DNA from 4 places in the Streptomyces sp. NPDC002276 genome. Region 2 is predicted to be linked to each of the others. Evidence: riboswitches for the same ligand, from Rfam matches in the RefSeq annotation. Region 2 holds a riboswitch; each other region holds the start of a gene.
The links. A riboswitch is a leader RNA that binds a small molecule or an ion and turns the genes downstream of it on or off. The one in region 2 is predicted to bind cyclic di-AMP.
Positions count from the first base shown of each region.

Region 1: another riboswitch for cyclic di-AMP. It lies ahead of ACWIHT_RS21065 (M23 family metallopeptidase); the one in region 2 lies ahead of ACWIHT_RS31780 (transglycosylase SLT domain-containing protein).
Region 3: another riboswitch for cyclic di-AMP. It lies ahead of ACWIHT_RS05235 (transglycosylase family protein); the one in region 2 lies ahead of ACWIHT_RS31780 (transglycosylase SLT domain-containing protein).
Region 4: another riboswitch for cyclic di-AMP. It lies ahead of ACWIHT_RS03030 (NlpC/P60 family protein); the one in region 2 lies ahead of ACWIHT_RS31780 (transglycosylase SLT domain-containing protein).

Region 1 covers NZ_JBSFCQ010000008.1:20,357-24,629, forward strand. Annotated here, with positions in the region: gene ACWIHT_RS21055 (PrsW family intramembrane metalloprotease) at 1-473, shown strand, start outside; gene ACWIHT_RS21060 (aldo/keto reductase) at 480-1,424, opposite strand; gene ACWIHT_RS21065 (M23 family metallopeptidase) at 1,483-2,490, opposite strand; cyclic di-AMP (ydaO/yuaA leader) riboswitch at 2,502-2,658, opposite strand; gene ACWIHT_RS21070 (PP2C family protein-serine/threonine phosphatase) at 2,811-3,902, opposite strand; tRNA gene ACWIHT_RS21075 (tRNA-Met) at 4,026-4,099, opposite strand; gene ACWIHT_RS21080 (alginate lyase family protein) at 4,152-4,273, opposite strand, start outside.
Region 2 covers NZ_JBSFCQ010000014.1:175,302-179,574, reverse strand. Annotated here, with positions in the region: partial or broken gene ACWIHT_RS31795 (oligopeptide:H+ symporter) at 1-300, shown strand, start outside; partial or broken gene ACWIHT_RS31790 (RNA-guided endonuclease InsQ/TnpB family protein) at 402-752, opposite strand; partial or broken gene ACWIHT_RS31785 (CocE/NonD family hydrolase C-terminal non-catalytic domain-containing protein) at 757-1,888, shown strand; cyclic di-AMP (ydaO/yuaA leader) riboswitch at 2,152-2,323, shown strand; gene ACWIHT_RS31780 (transglycosylase SLT domain-containing protein) at 2,327-2,794, shown strand; gene ACWIHT_RS31775 (HAD family hydrolase) at 2,906-3,712, opposite strand; gene ACWIHT_RS31770 (LacI family DNA-binding transcriptional regulator) at 3,819-4,273, opposite strand, start outside.
Region 3 covers NZ_JBSFCQ010000002.1:28,920-33,192, reverse strand. Annotated here, with positions in the region: gene ACWIHT_RS05245 (FtsB family cell division protein) at 1-44, opposite strand, end outside; gene eno (phosphopyruvate hydratase) at 144-1,430, opposite strand; gene ACWIHT_RS05235 (transglycosylase family protein) at 1,724-2,425, opposite strand; cyclic di-AMP (ydaO/yuaA leader) riboswitch at 2,435-2,607, opposite strand; gene ACWIHT_RS05230 (transglycosylase family protein) at 2,801-3,796, opposite strand; gene ACWIHT_RS05225 (cytochrome P450 family protein) at 3,986-4,273, opposite strand, start outside.
Region 4 covers NZ_JBSFCQ010000001.1:642,711-646,983, forward strand. Annotated here, with positions in the region: gene ACWIHT_RS03025 (hypothetical protein) at 1-278, opposite strand, end outside; gene ACWIHT_RS03030 (NlpC/P60 family protein) at 463-2,220, opposite strand; cyclic di-AMP (ydaO/yuaA leader) riboswitch at 2,229-2,402, opposite strand; gene ACWIHT_RS03035 (DUF1996 domain-containing protein) at 2,737-4,273, shown strand, end outside.

The sequences.
Region 1 (4,273 bases), on a different contig from region 2:
ACGGCCTGTTCATGGTGCCCGCGTTCGGCCTGCTGACCTGGCTCGCGGTCTGGACCCGGCAGCGTGAACTGCGCGCCGTGCGCGAGGAGTTGCCCGTGTATGTCCTCGCGGGCTGGCTGACCCCGAGCGAACCGTTCGTGCTCGGCTCGATGCGGGGCCGCCGGCTGGCCCGCGAGTACGCCAGCCACTGTCTCGGCCGCCCCGCCGCCCGCTCGGTGGCCCGTTACGAGGCCTGTGCGACCTCCCTGGCGTTCCTGCGGTACCGGGCCGCGCGGGGCCGGGTCGGCGCCGAATTCGCCGTACGGGAAGGGGAGTTGCTGCGCGAGCTGTGGCAGGGGCGGGAGGTGGCGCGGCCCGCGCTGGAGTACGCGGCGCGGCGGATCGCGCCGCCGGTGCCGGTGGTGGTGCCACCGTGGCCGGTGTACGGGAACACGGCGGCACCGCAGTCCGCGTACAACCCGTACCGGACCTGACGACCGTCAGGCGGAGGCCTGCGTCAGCTGCTCGATCTCGGCGTCCGTGAGGGCCAGTTCGGCCACGGCGAGCAGGTCGGGCAGTTGGTCCAGGCTTCTGGCGGAGGCGATCGGGGCGGCGACCGTGGGCTGGGCGGCGAGCCAGGCGAGGGCGACCGTCGCGACGGAGGCGTCGTGGGCCTGGGCGACCTCGTCCAAGGCGGTCAGGACCTTCTGGCCGCGCTCCGAGGCGAGGTACTTGCCGGCGAGTCCGGCGCGCGGGCTGTCCACGGTCGTACCGGGCCGGTACTTGCCGGTGAGGAAGCCGGCCGCGAGGGCGAAGTAGGGGAGCGCCGCGAGGCCGTTGCGCTCGGCCACGTCCCGGAGTTCGCCCTCGTAGGTGTCGCGCGAGACGAGGTTGTAGTGGGGCTGGATCGCGACGTAGCGGGCCAGGCCCTCGCGGTCGGAGAAGTCGAGGGAGGCCTGAAGGCGCTCGGGCGTGATGTTGGAGGCGGCGATGTGCCGCACCTTGCCCGCCTTGACCAGTTCGTCGAGCGCGCCGACGATCTCCTCGACCGGCACCTCGACCTGGTCGAAGTGGGGGTAGTAGAGGTCGATGTGGTCGGTGTCCAGGCGGCGCAGGGAGGCCTCGGCGGCGGCCTTGATGTTGGCGGCGGACAGGCCCGGGTACTCGGGGTGCTGGCTGACCTTGGTGGCGATGACGACGTCGGAGCGGTTGCCGCGGGCCTTGACCCACTTGCCGATGACGGTCTCGGACTCGCCGCCCTGGTTGCCCGGGGCGAACGCCGAGTAGGAGTCGGCGGTGTCGACGAAGTTGCCGCCCGCGGCGGCGTACGCGTCCAGCACGGCGAAGGAAGTCGCCTCGTCGGCGGTCCAGCCGAAGACGTTGCCGCCGAGGTTCAGCGGGAAGATCTCCAGATCGGACCGGCCCAGCTTGCGAAGAGAAGTCATGCTCTACGACAACTGCCGGACCGGAACCGGATATTCCAACAGGTGGTTCAAGGGTGCGTCAGGGATTGAGGCCCTTGCTGCGCAGCCAGGGCGCCGGGTCGCTCGCGGTGGCTGCGCCGTTGATGTGGACCTCAAGGTGCAGGTGCGGCCCGGTCACGTTCCCGGTGGCGCCCACGCGGCCGATGACGTCTCCGGTGGCGACCTTCTGGCCGACGCTGACGTTGATCGAGGACTGGTGGCAGAACCACAGCTCGGTGCCGTCGTCGAGGGTGAGGATCGTGCGGTAGCCGTAGGACCCCGCCCAGCCCGCCTCGGTGACCGTGCCGCTGTGGATGGCCTTGATCAGCGTGCCGGTGGGGGCGGCGAAGTCGAGTCCGGTGTGGTAGCCGGAGGACCACATGGAGCCGGCCTGGCCGAAGGTGCCGGTGATCGTGTACGAGCCGACCGGCAGCGTGTACTGCTTGGCGAGCGCGGCGAGCTTCGCCGTCTCCGCCTTCTTCTTGGCGGCGGCCTCGGCGTCCTTCTTGGCGTCGGCGGCCTTCTTCGCGGCGTCCTGCTCGGCCTTCGCGGCGGCGGCGTCGACCTGCTTGGCGACGGCGGCCTCGGCGGCGGCCTGGGACTTGCCGTCGACCTGGAGCTGCTGGAGCTCGGCCTGTTCCATGATCCGGTTGCGCAGCAGTTCGCCCGCGTCCGAGGTGCCCTTGGCGGTCTCGGTGGTGGTCACGCCGACGCTGCTGAGCGCGGTCGCGGAACCCTTCGGCGTACTGGGGGAGTCGTCCAGCAGGTGGCCCACGGAGGGCAGGTCGGGCATGGAGATCGAGACGGGCGGCTTGCCGGTGTTGGCGCTGGCCATCCCGCCGGCGCTGACGGCGGCTATGACACCGACGCCCAGGACGGTGGAGCTGCGGGCGAATCCCCCGCCACCACGCTGCTTGGCGACACGGTGCTTGCCGCGGTTGGGAAGAACGGACTCCGCGCTGGGGTTCCACTCCTCCCAGGGGCCCTCGTCGGGGCGGAAACCGCCGTAGACGAACGGGGCTTCTGGGGCAGCCTGGTTGGACGCCACGTGGGCGTGCTCCTTTCCTTCCTTCTCGCCTACCGGGTTAGCTGACGGGTTCGGAGCAGGAAGGTCTCCTACGCGCGTAAACCGGTCGTGTTGCCACGACTGTCGACGTGCGATTCACCCCAAGTGGTGGTTCCCCGGTTCCCTCGCGGGATTCGGCGCGTGCGCACGGAGCTGTCTCTTGTGACGGCTGGGACGACCGTGCTGCGTTATCGAACGTTAATAGACACAGGCGCCCGTTTCCAAGCCTGTTCGCTTGATCATTAACCTTTCCTTGCTGGACGAAGGGCCCATGACCGGCGAAAAACGGGTGAGTTGACCGGTCATGGATGGCGTACCGCGATCATCGCCATGTCGTCGGTCATCCCGCCCCCGGAGTAGCGGCGCACCTCCTTGGCCAGGAGGCCGAGCAACGCCTCGGGGCTGCGGAAGGTCCGCCCGGCGAGCCGCTCCCCGGGGTCGTAGAACACGCCGTGGCAGTCGCGGGCCTCGGACAGGCCGTCGGTGTAGAGGAGCAGGGTGGCGCCGCCGGGGAACGCGAACTCCTCGGCCCGGTCGGGCCAGAACCCCAACTCGCCCATTCCCAGGGGCAGTGCGGGTTCCTTGACGAGCAGGGTGTCCACGGTGCCGTCCGCGTGCAGGAGCAGCGGCGGCGGGTGGCCCCGGTCGACGATCCTCAAGACGCCGTCGCCGTGCGGGAGTTCGGCGAGTACGGCTGTGGTGAACCCCTCGAACGCGTCCAGCCCGTCGCGCCGGGTGCCCTCGCGCGCGAGCGCCCGCTCCAGCCGCTGCGCGACCGCCTCCAGGGTGCTCTCCTGCTCGGCGGCCTCCCGGAACGCCCCGATGACGACCGCCACGGCGGCGACCGCGCCCATGCCCTTCCCGCGTACGTCGCCCACGACCAGCCGTACGCCGTGCGGGGTGTCCTGGACCGCGTACAGGTCGCCGCCGATGAACGCGCCTTCCTGCGCCGCCTCGTAGCGGGCGGCGATCTCGAACCCGCCGATGCGCTCGGCCGGTTCGGGCAGTACGGCGCGCTGGGCGGCCTCGGCGATCTCGCGCACGGAGGCGAGTTGTTCGCTGCGGCGGCGGACGAGGGCGTTGATGAGGACGGCGAGACCGGCGACCGTCGCCACGGTGGCCATCTCGGTGACCGCGTCGATACGGAGGACGATGCCGAGCCTGATGTGGATGACGAGGACGACGGCGACCGAGGCCAGGCCGGTGAGGACGGTGCCGCGCCGCGAGTAGAGCGGGGCGGCGACGAGCGGGGCGGCGGTGAAGAAGGGGGCCGCCGTGAAGGCCTGCGGGGTGAAGTAGTCGTAGCACGCGCCGACGATCAGCAGCAGGGCGGGCAACCGACGGACGAGGGTGAGGACGCGCCCGCCGGCTCGCACATACGTACCCTCCTCCACGCGTCCAGTTTTTCCTGGCGGGGGGAGGGCTGCGAGCGGGGTGGGCCGACCGGGGTGGAGAAAACTGCGGGAAAACACCAAGGGCCGGAATCCATGTTCTGGATTCCGGCCCTTGGCCTTGAGTAGCGGGGACAGGATTTGAACCTGCGACCTCTGGGTTATGAGCCCAGCGAGCTACCGAGCTGCTCCACCCCGCGCCGTTGTGTTCCCAACTATACGCCATCCGCGGGGTCCGATGTCACACACGTTTCAGTCGGCGGGGTTACCGGCGTGCGTGAGGGTCTCCCAGGAAACGAAGAGGTCGTCGCTGCCGGCCGGCCGGGTCGTCTCGGCGAGCTTGTGCGCGGCGGGCACCTTCATGCCCAGCCGGT
Region 2 (4,273 bases):
ATGGGCATGTCGTCCGGAACGGCCGCATCCGTATCCGCAGCCTACGGAACCCTGGTCTATCTCGTCTCGGTCGCGGGCGGCTGGCTCGCCGACCGCATCCTCGGCTCGTACCGCGCGGTGCTGTGGGGCGGGATCCTGATCGCCTGCGGGCACTACGCGATGGCGGTCCCCACGGGCACGATGACCTGGGTGGGCCTCGGCCTGATCAGCGCCGGTACCGGCCTGCTCAAACCCAACGTGGCCACCATGGTCGGCAAGCTCTACCGCACCGACGACGACCGCCGGGACGCCGGTTCGGCTCGGTGTCCGGTTCGGTCGGTTCGGTCGGTCCGGTGGTGGGGTTGGTTGGTTTCGCGCTCTACTACGTGACTCCTCCACCCCCTGAAGAGGGTGGCTTCTCGCTATGCCGGTTGGGCTTCGCGACGGACCAGCCCGGCCCGTAGAACGTTGATCGCTCCCACCGTGTCCGCATGCGCGTGATGGCCGCACGAGACGCAGTGGAACTTCTCCTGAGTGGGCCGGTTCTCCTTGGCGGTGTGCCCGCATTGGGGGCACCGCCGGGAGGTGTTGCGGGGGTCCACGGCGATCACTTCCCGTCCGGCGTTTTCAGCCTTGGCGTGCAGGATCGTCAGGAACACCCCCCAACCGGCATCGGTGATCGAGCGGTTGAGCCCGGCCTTCGCCGCCGCCCCGTTGGGCAGGAACGCACCCGGCCGGTCGGGATCGGGCTTCGGCGCGGGAGCCTTGCTCATGTAGGAGACCCTCCGCTGGTGGGACCACTGGCTGAAGGGCGAGGACACAGGCGTGACGGCCGACCCACTCCTGCGCGCCTACGTCAGCGACTCGCATCCTCCGGCCACGGTCTACGACACCCTGCCGGGCCGTTGGGTCGGCGAGCCCGCGTGGCCCTCGCCGCACGTGAAGACGACGACGTACGGCCTCCGGGGCGCGCCCGTGATCGTCCGCTCTCCCATGCACACCGGGGTGGACGCAGGCCGTTTCTTCCCCTTCGGGAACGACGCCGATCTGCCGCCGGACCAGCGGGACGAGGACGCGCGGTCGGCGTGCTTCGAGTTCGAGGTGCCGGCCGAGACGTGGGTGCTGGGGCGGCCGAGGGTGCGGCTGCGGCTGACGAGTGGGGTGGAGCGCGGGCAAGTGACCGCGCGGCTGTGCGATGTCGCCCCGGACGGTTCCTCGACGCTGGTCACCCGGGGTGTGCTGAATCTGTCGGCGCGGTTCGGGCGAGACCGGGCGGTGCCCTGGACGCCGGGTGCCACGGAGGACGTGACCTTCGAGCTGAACGGGATCGGGCACGCGTTCCCGCCGGGGCATCGGATCCGGCTCGCGGTGTCGTCGGCGTACTGGCCGTGGATCTGGCCGCAGCCGGAGTCGGCGGCGGGGTTCACGCTGGACCCGGAGGGGAGTGCGATGGAACTCCCGGTTCGGGAGCAGGAGTTGGGGCCTGTTATTCGCTTCGACGAGCCCGAGGAGGCCGCGCCGATCGGGGTCAACTACCCCGCCACGCTGGACGAGCCGCGGCCCGAGCGGCTGGTCGTACGGGATGTGGCGAAGGGCGAGTGGCGGCTGGAGGTGGACCCCCGGTACGGGGGGCACGCGGGTGTATCCGGACGGGCTTGAGTTCACCGAGGACGCGCTGGAGACGTACACGATCGACGAGGCGGAACCGTTGTCCGCCCGTACGCGGTCCGACTGGACGATCCGGCTGCATCGGCCGGAGCTGGGATGGGACACGACCGTGCGCACGCGGTCGGAGATTACTTGCGACGAAACGGACTTTATTACCTCGAATGAGGTGATCTGCACCGAGGGCGGCGAAGTGATCTTTCACCGCACTTGGGAGAAAAGGATTCCGAGAACTGCCAGTTGAGGGCGAATGCCCGATTTGCCGTTCTTAATCCTGCCGTGAGTTGGGTCACGCGTTTCTGTGCGTGACCTGTGGTCCCGTGTGTTCGCGTTTCCCCTTGTGGCGATTGACAGTTGAACCTTGGCTTACGCAAAGGATCAAGTGCCCCATACGCCTCAGATCAAGGTCAATAGGGGTTAGGTGTGATTCCGCCACTTGTTCCGGACATGTGCTCTCGCATAGTTTCCGGGCCTGTCGAGCGGAACGCCGAATCCTGCCGCCGCCCGGCATCCCAGTCACGAACTTCTCGCACGGCAGGAGCGGGGGACCCAGGTAAGTCGCCGGACCGGTCAGCACGACCGGGACGGCTTGGGGTTAAGTCACGTCCGTGAGGGCGTGGCCGGGCACCTCCCAGCCCGAACCCGACAGCTCACCTCGCAGGCGACGGAGAGGAACCTCGTCATGCCTGCATCCGCTCAGTCCCGCCGCGCCCGCCTTGTCCGCCGTGTCGTTGTCGCCGGTACCGGTGTCGCGATCCTCGCGCTGCCCGTCGTCGGGGCGACCACCGCGTCCGCGGCCACCACCGCCTCGACCACCGCCGCCGGGTACCCCAACACCCTTGACGGGTGGATCCGCGAGTCGCTCGCGATCATGGCGCAGAAGGGGATTCCGGGGACGTACAACGGGATCTACCGGAACGTGATCCGTGAGTCGTCCGGCAACCCGTACGCGATCAACAACTGGGACTCCAACGCGGCGGCGGGTACGCCGTCGAAGGGGCTGCTCCAGGTGATCGACCCGACGTTCAACGCGTATCACGTTGCCGGGACTGCGTTTGATCCTTATGACCCGGTTGCGAACATCACGGCTGCGTGCAATTACGCTGCGGCGGTTTATGGGTCGATCGACAACGTTTACGGGGCTTACTAGAAACGTGGACCAGCCATGACGGGTTGTGTTTTGAGTGGCACCGCCGTCGTGGCTGGTCGCGCCCGCGCGGCGGAGCCGCAAATTGACACAGCCCCGCGCCCCTGAAGACCTTCAGCTGAAGAGTCTTTCAAGTACCAGCGCGATGCCGTCGTTCTCGTTCGACAGCGTTACCTCATCGGCTACTGCCTTCAACTCCGGGTGGGCGTTGGCCATCGCCACTCCATGTGCTGCCCAGTCGAACATCGGGATGTCGTTCGGCATGTCGCCGAAGGCAATGGTGTCGGACGGGGTCAGGCCCAAGTGGTGGGCCGCCAGGGCGAGGCCCGTCGCCTTGGTGATGCCGAGTGGCTGGAGTTCGACGGTGCCGGGGCCGGACATGGTGACCGAGGCCAGGGAACCGACCACCGAGCGCGCCGTGGACGCCAACTCGTCGTCCTCCAGGGCCGGGTGACGGAGCAACACCTTGCTGATCGGTTCGCACCACAGGTCGTCGCGCTTCCCCACACGCACCGCGGGGAGCGTGGGGTGGGGCATCAGGTAGCCGGGCTCGATGAGCGTGAGGCCGTCCACTCCGTCCTGGTCGACCGCCGCGTAGACCTGGCCCACTTCCGCCTCGATCTTGCCGAGCGCGGTCTCCGCCAGCTCACGGTCCAGGGTGACCGACCAGAGCAGACGGTCCGCACCGGCGTCGTACAACTGGGCGCCCTGTCCGCACACCGCGAGCCCCCTGCTGCCGAGGTCTTCGAGGAGCGGGCGCACTCTCGGGGCGGGCCTGCCGGTGACGACCAGGTGCCGGGCGCCGGCCGCCGCCGCCCTCGCGAGTGCGTTGCGGGACCGGTCGGAGAGTGTGTCGTCGCCGCGCAGCAGCGTTCCGTCCAGGTCGGTGGCGATCAGTGCATATGCGAGGGGTGCGGCCATGATCAGAGAATACGGATGGAACGCCCCACCGACTCGACACGAACCGGACGGCTGCTGCCTTCACATCCGTTGACCCGAGTTCCGGTTGGTTTGACAGTTACGGCGGTTATGCCGACTCCCGGATCACCAGTTCGGTGGGCAGGATCACGCCCGCCGTGTCCTCGCCGGCGATCTGCGCGAGCAGCATGCGGACCATCTCGGCGCTGATGCGGTCGTAGGGCTGGCGCATGGTCGTGAGGGCGGGGGTGATCGCCGTGGCCGCCGCCGAGTCGTCGAAGCCTCCGACAGCGATGTCATCCGGGACCGAACGGCCGGATTGCTGAAGGGTGTTGACGACTCCCAGGGCCATGAGGTCGGAGGCTACGAACACCGCGTCTATGTCGGGGGCCTGGGCGAGGAGGCGCCGCGCCGCTTCCTCGCCGCCCGTGCGGCGGTAGTCGCCCTCGACCACGAGGGTCGGGTCGTGGGGCAGCCCCGCTTCGGTGAGGACGTCGCGGTAGCCGGCCAGGCGGTCGGGGCCGCCCGGTGCGTCGAGCGGGCCGGTGACCATGGCGATGCGGC
Region 3 (4,273 bases), on a different contig from region 2:
AGCCTGGTCGCGGTGGAGAACCGGTCCCGGTCCTTCACGGCCATGTCCCGCCTCCCCTTCACACGTGCGTACGTCCCCGCACACGGTACGGGACCGGGTGCGGGGACGTACGTACGACTGGCTAAGGCTTAGCCCTGTACGGCTCAGCCCTTGAAGCGGGGGAACGCGCTGCGGCCCGCGTACTCGGCCGCGTCGTCGAGGATCTCCTCGATGCGCAGGAGCTGGTTGTACTTGGCGACGCGGTCCGAGCGGGCCGGGGCGCCGGTCTTGATCTGGCCGCAGTTCACCGCGACGGCGAGGTCGGCGATGGTGACGTCCTCGGTCTCGCCGGAGCGGTGGGACATCATGCACTTGAAGCCGTTGCGCTGGGCCATCTCGACGGCGTCCAGGGTCTCGGTCAGCGAGCCGATCTGGTTCACCTTGACGAGCAGGGCGTTGGCGGTGCCCTCCTCGATGCCGCGGGCGAGGCGCTCGGGGTTGGTGACGAAGAGGTCGTCGCCGACGATCTGGACCTTCTCGCCGATGCGGTCGGTGATGACCTTCCAGCCGGCCCAGTCGTCCTCGTACAGCGGGTCCTCGATGGAGACGAGCGGGTAGGCCGCCACGAGCTCCTCGTAGTACTCGGTCATCTCGGCGGCCGAGCGGGACTTGCCCTCGAACTCGTACTTGCCGTCCTTGTAGAACTCGGACGCGGCGACGTCGAGCGCGAGCGCGATCTGCTCGCCGGGGATGTAACCGGCCTGCTTGATGGCCTCAAGGATGAGGTCGAGGGCGGCGCGGTTGGACTCCAGGTTCGGGGCGAAGCCGCCCTCGTCGCCGAGGCCGGTGGACAGGCCCTTGGTCTTCAGCACCTTCTTGAGGGTGTGGTAGACCTCGGCGCCCCAGCGCAGCGCCTCGGAGAAGGACTCCGCGCCGATCGGGGCGATCATGAACTCCTGGATGTCCACGTTCGAGTCGGCGTGCGAGCCGCCGTTCAGGATGTTCATCATCGGAACGGGCAGCAGGTGCGCGTTCGGGCCACCGAGGTAGCGGAACAGCGGAAGGTCGGACGCCTCGGAGGCGGCGTGCGCGACGGCGAGGGAGACGCCGAGGATGGCGTTGGCGCCGAGCGAGCCCTTGTTGTCGGTGGCGTCCAGGTCGAACATCGCCTGGTCGATCAGGCGCTGCTCGGTGGCGTCGTAGCCGACCAGCTCCGGGCCGATCTGCTCGATGACGGCGAGTACGGCCTTCTCGACACCCTTGCCGCCGTAGCGGTTGGGGTCGCCGTCACGCAGTTCGACGGCTTCGAAGGCACCCGTGGAGGCGCCGGACGGAACGGCGGCACGACCCGTGCTGCCGTCGTCGAGGCCGACCTCGACCTCGACCGTGGGGTTGCCTCGGGAGTCCAGGATTTCCCGGGCTACGACGACGTCGATGGACGGCACGAGCATCTCCTTCTTGGGGTCTGACGCGGCTACGGCAACACCGCAGCGGCTCTGCGAGACGAGCCTAACCGGCTCGGGGCGATTGGCCATCCGGTCGGCCGCCTGATGGACAGAACCGAGAGTAAATTGTTTCCGAACGGAACAAAAAGGTTCCCTGAAGCGGAAACAAAAAAGCCCCGCCCCGGTGCGTACGGGGGAACACGCACCGGAGCGGGGAGCCCGTGGGGGACGGGGGTGACCCTCACGAGGTCTCCATAGTGCAGTCCACGGATGTGAGGGCGCTGTGGTTCAGCTGAGTGCTACTTAAGGTGCAGCTGCTGACCCGGGTAGATGAAGTCGGCGTCGTCGATGATGCTCTTGTTCAGCTTGAACAGCTGCTGCCAGCCGCCCTTGACCTTGTGCTTCTCGGCGATGGAGCTGAGGGTGTCGCCCTTGACGACCTTGTACTCGCCGTCACCCTTCTTGACCTTCTTGCCGGTCGGGGTGGTGACGGTCTTCTTCACGGCCGGGCGCTCGGCGGAGCGGGAGGCGGTGGTGTCGGTCGTGGAGCGCTCGGTGGTGCTCTTGCTCGACGAGCCGCTGCTGTTCGAGGAGCTGGAGGAGCTGCCGCCGGAGTAGGTGGCGCTGGAGAGGCCGGTGCCGCAGGTGGGCCAGGCACCCTTGCCCTGGGCGGCGAGAACCTTCTCGGCCACGGCTATCTGCTGGGACTTGGAGGCCTGGTTCGCGGTGGAGGCGTAGGCGGTGCCGCCGTACGCGGCCCACGTCGAGGCGGAGAACTGGAGACCGCCGTAGTAGCCGTTTCCGGTGTTGATGGACCAGTTGCCGCCGGACTCGCAGCTGGCGACCGTGTCCCACTCGGAGGCGGTGGCGGCGGAGGCGTTGCCGGCCGCCATGAGCGGGGCGGCGATGGCGACACCGGTCACGCCGGCGAGCGTGGCGACGCGGGTAGACCGCTGAAGAACTGTCGGACGGCGGTGCTTGCCCTTGCTGGAAAACAGCATGGAAGATCCCAATCCCCTCACCGACGCCTACGAGGTGAGCTGTCGGGTTCGGGCCGTGTGAGTTGCCCGGCCGCGCACCTCTCGGTGCGCGACTTAACCCCAAGCCGGTTCCGGTGTCTCTCAACTCCCGGGCCCGGCACTTACCTTGGGTCCCCCGCTCCTGCCTACGGCGCTTGACGCGACGACTGTTCCCGGAGGCCGCTGGCAGGACTCGGCGTGTGCGGCAGCCGGGGCTCGTGGTGACGAGCGGCCTTGACCGTAGACAGGGAAGGCACGGGATTTCAAAGACGATCAGGGCTTCTGAGACTCATCCCACACTTTCACCAAAGCGGACATTCGGCGCGAAGCGTGACGTGAACTCCCGCTGTTTTGCTGCTACTTTCCGCCCGTTTCAGCACTGACGTCCAGGGTCTGACCGGCGACGACAGCGGACGGATCGGCGCCTATCACCTTTTTGTTCTCGGCGTACAGCGCGCGCCATCCGCCGTCGAAGTCAAGGGAGTCGGCGATGGACGCGAGAGAGTCGCCGGCGCGGACGGTGTACGTCTTGGGCGTCACGCTCTCCTCGGCGCTCGCGCCGCGGTGCTTGCCGGTGCTCTGCTGCTCGACGCCGTCATCGGTGGAGTCGTCGAGCGCGCCGGTGTCGACGAGGCTCCACTTGCCCACCGCCTGCTCCGAGTTGTCCGATTCGTCGAGTTTCGGGGAGGCGGTGGCCGAGCCGTCGTCCGTCGAAGGAGTGGTGGACTTGTCGGACTTGGCGGGGTTGTCCGTCGCGGAGGGGGTCGGGCTCTGCGAGTCGGACGCATCGGAGGGGGTCGGCTCCGTGTTGCCGGAGTTGGACAACCCGAACGATCCGGAGGCACCGGAAGAGTCCGAGGAATCGGAGGAGTCGGAGGAAGCCGAAGAACCCGAGGAGCCCGAGGAGCCCGACGAGCCGGTCGCACCGGTCGACGGCGAGTCGCTCGCGACTCCGGTGTCGACGTCCGCCGAGCCCGAGGTCGTGGTGAGGCCGGCGACCAGCGCGCAGGTGACCCACTCGGAGGTGCCCTTGGCGTCGAGGATCTTCTCGGCGACGGCTATCTGCTGGGAGCGACTGGCGAGGTCGGCGGTCGGTGCGTAGTCCTGGCCGCCGTACTTGTTCCAGTCGTCCTGGGTCAGCTGGAGCCCGCCGTAGTGGCCGTTGCCGCTGTTCTCGCTCCAGGAGCCGCCGGTCTCGCACTGGGCCACCTTGTCCCAGGTGGTGCCGTCGGCGGCGTTCGCGGCGGCGGCGCCGAGGAGGGGGATGGCGATGGCGGAGCCGGTCACGCCGGCCGCGACGAGCATTGCCGGAGCCTGGCGGGGGCGACGGTGACGACCGTTCCCGGAGAGCATGCGGAGGCCTTTCGCGTGACGGCGGGGGGACCGCGCGACGGGTGCTGCGGGGCGCCGCGCTGGTACGTGAACGTAGCCGCAGTCGATCACTTGTCACAAGTTAATGCCACGTAGATCACGTGAAGATCACAGAGTTGAGGAACTGTCATCTTCGGGTTTACGCGGCGAGATGGCCCGTTCGGTCCGGGTTTACGGGTTTGGTGTGGTCGCTCCGGGGGTGAACTCCACTGGCAGGGTGCGCAGTCCGCGCATGATGAGGCCGCCGCGCCAGCGCAAGTCGGCCGGATCCGCCGCGAGTTGGAGGTCGGGCAGGCGGGTGAGGAGGGTGGCGAGCGCGGTCTGTCCCTCCAGGCGGGCGAGCGGGGCGCCGAGGCAGTAGTGGATGCCGTGGCCGTAGCCGAGGTGTTGATTGTCACGCCGACCGAGGTCGAGGACGTCGGGATCGGCGAACCGTTCCGGATCGCGGTCCGCCGCGGC
Region 4 (4,273 bases), on a different contig from region 2:
ACCCAGTTGACGCCCGTCGCCGTCGCGGAGTTGGCGTTCCAGTCGGTCCAACGCAGCGACGTCAGGCGGCTGTTGCCGTCGCCGCAGGCCAGCATGAAGTCGCTGGGACGCACCTCGGGATGCCAGAGGCAGTCGACCAGCACGGGGACCGCGGGCTGCCGCTGGGCGACCGGTTGCGCGTGCACCGTCGCCGGGGCCGCGGACGAGGTGCCCACGGCCGGCGCCAGCAGAGCGGCGGCACAGACCGTGACGACTCCGACCATGGTGTGTTTGTACATGTCCGCTCCCGGCCGCCCGTTCGTACCCGTCACTCCGCACCCGCACCGGCGGTGGACCCGCCTGCGGGACACGGTCGTCGTCCGTCTTCTGGTTCGACGCTACGACCGTGTCCTGGGTTCCACCACTCGTACAGAGCAACGACGCGGCCCGCAGGGAGTAGCGGGACGCGTGTGAACCAGTGGCTCAGGCGGGTCGTACGGCGCCCCGGATGGCGGCGGAACCGGCGTAGAAGATCGACTCCTCGCGTATCGGAGTGCCGGGGCTCGGCGCGTGGATCATCAGGCCGTTGCCGGTGTAGAGGCCGACGTGGTCGATGCTGTCGTAGAAGAAGATCAGATCGCCGGCGTGGATGTCCGTGAGCGGGACGAGGGCGCCCGCGCCGGACTGTTCCTGGGCGGTGCGCGGGAGGAGGACCCCCGCCGCCTTCCATGCGGCCTGGGTGAGGCTGGAGCAGTCGTACGCGTCCGGTCCCGCCGCGCCCCACAGGCAGGGCCTGCCGATCTGCGCGCGGGCGAAGGCGAGCGCGGTGGCGGTCTTGCTCTGGGCGCCGGCGTCCGGTGCGGTCGTGGTGGGGATGACCGCGGCGGGCGCCGGGCTCATGGCCGGGGCCGGTGGGAGGGTGACTTCCGGGGCCATGGCCGGAGGGGCGGGGGGTGCGAGTGTGGGGGCGACGGACGGGGCCGCGGCGAAGGCGACCTCGGGGGCGGGGGCGGTCGGCTGCCACTCCTGCTGGGGCGGGCGCCAAAACGGTTCCGGCGCGGGCTGCCACTCGGGCTGGGCCGTGGGCTGCTGGGGGATGAGAGGTATCTGCCCCGTGGACCAGGCCGGTTGCTCGGCGACTGCGGGCATCTGCCCGGTCGACCAGGCAGGTTGCTCGGTCACCGCTGGCATCTGTCCTGTCGACCACATCTGCTGTTGCTCGGTCACCACGGGGAACTGGCCGGTGGACCACGGCGGTTGCTGTGTCACCGCGGGCATCTGCCCTGTCGACCAGGTCTGTTGTTGCTCGGTCACCATCGGCATCTGTCCGGTGGACCACGTGGTCTCCGGGGCGGGCCAGGCCGTCTCCGGGGGCGGCCAGGTGGCGCCCGTCGGCGCGGTCTCGGTACGCGGTGTGCCGATGGACGGGAGCAGGTCCAGGCTCGCGGTGAGCGGGTCGAAGGCCGGTGCCGGGGCGGTCGCGAACTGCTGCGGTGCCATGACGCGCGCGGGCGGCACGTCGACGGCCGGGGCGGGCGGTACCGGCGGCAGGTCGAGGACGGTCGCCGTGGGCGTCTGCGACATCTGGGCCTGAGCCATCTGCGCGATCTGGGCGATCTGAGACATCTGCGGAGGCTGCGGCACCTGCGCCTGAGGTACCTGTGCCTGCGGCATCTGTGACATCTGCGGCATCTGTGCCATCACGGGAGACTGCTGTGTCTCCTGTGCGGCGGGAGGCAGCGCGGCAATGGGTGCAGCGGTCAACTCCGCTACGGGGGGCATGAGTTGCGGGGCGGTGGGCTCCGGTGCGGCGGTGGTCCCCATGGTCAGTTCGGCCACGGCGCGACCGGGCTGCATTTCGAGTTCGCGGCCGGTGCTCTGGGGCTCGGGGCGTCGCTCGGGTCGTTCGGACCGCTCGGGGCGGGACTCGGCCGGGCGGGCCGGGGTCCTGCCGGGCGGCAGCATCGCCGGTACGGTCGGGCCCAGTTGGGTGCGGGCGCGGTCGAACAGCTGCCGGGTGACGGCTTCGACGGCGGGGTCGGAAGGACGTGACGCGCTGGGGCGGGCCTCGACACGCTTGCGCGGTTTCCCGGACATCGCACGTGTGGCGTTGTAGTTTCCGGTGGCCGTCTCGGCCCTGTCGTAAAGGGAGTTGATCCGCCGCTGGACTTCGTCGCGGCTGGGTCGGTCGTCCACGGTGGGGCCACTGCCTCCGGTGCGCGTGCGTCGTTCTGCCGGCATGGCAGACGTGCTCCTTCCGCTTCGCGCCTACCGGGTTAGCTGTCGGGTTCGGGCGTCGATCACGGAAGGTTTGCCCTACGGTCCTTGCCCTGAGGGGCAGTTGGACCGATTCACCCCAAGTTCGGTTGGGTCCCCGGCTCCGGCTGTCGCGAGCGACACGCCGGACTCGGCGCGAGCCGTGCGGCCCGGCGCCGATCGCCGGAGTAGGTCGTACGGCCTGAGCGCCAACTTAGCCAACGTGTGTGCCTCGTGTGAAGGTTGAAGCGCGATATGTCCGATACGTATTTGTGACCTTTACCTCGCCCTGGTGTGTCGAGGGGGCAGGAGCCCGCCGGGGCCGGTGATCCATAAGAGGTCGCTATGAATTTCTGGGACGGTTGAACACACCGGGGCCCGGCTCCGTATTGGGTCGGGGGATTTCCATGCCGGGACGAGCCGGGCCGACCGATACGTGTAGGAGCAACTTCCTTGGCACGCAACACGCGCAGACGCCCCACAGGCGCACGACGCGCGACGATGGCAGCAGTCGCCCTGATGCTGGGCGGCGGAGGACTGATGGCGGCGAACGTCTACGCGTCGGCGTCCGAAGGTGGTTGGGGCGGTGACTCCGCCCAACAAGGGTCTCCGGACGCGGCATCGCGAGGCGCGACGATCGACTGCCCGGACGTCGGTACCCAGTTGACGACGGTGCCCGACGAGGCGAAGGCCGACGTCGACAAGGAACTCGCGAATCTGGACCAGCAGATAACCGAGGCCTACCAGAAACTTCAGGACTCAAGGGATTCCATTCGCCAGGACGCCTCCTTCGCCGACAACGAGATCATGAATCCGTTGAAGGAGAAGCGGGCCGAGACCATCGGGCGGATCGACGACGCCATCGCGCAGGTCGGGGACCGCCCGGAGGGACTCGACGCCCTCGCCGCCTGCACGCTGATCGCGCCCACGAACGAGACCGGCGATCAGGGTGACCAGGGAGGCAACGGCGACGACCAGAGCGCCAGCGCCAGCACCGGGGACCAGGGCGGCCAGGGTCAGCAGGGCCAGCAGCAGTCCACCAACGGGCCGGTCGCCTCTGACTACGCGGACATCACCTCCGTACAGCCGAATGTGAACGCTCCGCAGCAGCAGGCGGGCGCCTCGCGCGGTACGTTCGTCACCGCCTGCGGGGTGAACGAGAACGGCCTGTTCAACTCCGACAACGTGATCGTCGCGCCCGGTGTCACCAACGGCGCCCACCACTTCCACGACTACATCGGCAACCAGTCCAACAACGCCTTCGCCAGCGACCAGGACCTCGCGAACGCCGACACGAGCTGCGAGAACCCGGGCGACAAGTCCACCTACTACTGGCCGGTGCTGCGCCTGCAGAACGGCAAGCAGGAGCGGGACGCCGACAAGCCCGGCGGCGGCACCGAGGGCAACACCGGCGAGATCGTCACGGCCAAGCAGGTCACCCTGACCTTCGAGGGCAACCCGCAGAGCAAGGTCGTCGCGATGCCGCGCCTTCTGCGCATCATCACCGGCGACGCGAAGGCCTTCGTCAACGGCCCGGCCAACGCCAACGCCTCTTGGAGCTGCACCGGGTTCGAGGACCGTCAGCTCAAGGACAAGTACCCGCTGTGCCCGTCCGGCAGTGACGTCGTGCGCACCTTCAAGTTCCAGAGCTGCTGGGACGGCCGCAACATCGACAGCGCCAACCACCGCACCCACGTGGCCTTCGAGGCCGCCGACGGCGCCTGCCCGGCCGGCTTCGAGGCCATTCCGCAGCTGGTGCAGCGGATCGTCTACGCCGTCGACGCGCCGAGCCTCCAGGACGGCGGCAAGACGAGCCCACTGTTCGCGGTGGACTCCTTCCCCGAGCAGCAGCACAAGCCCGTCACCGACCACGGCGACTTCATCAACGTGTTCTCCGAGAGCCTGATGAACGACATGGTCACCTGCATCAACAGCGGCGAGAAGTGCGGCGCCGGCACGGACAACGACCCGGGATCGGGCGGCGGTTCGGGCAACGGCGGCGGTTCGGGTGACGGTTCCGGCGGCGGCCAGGGTGCGG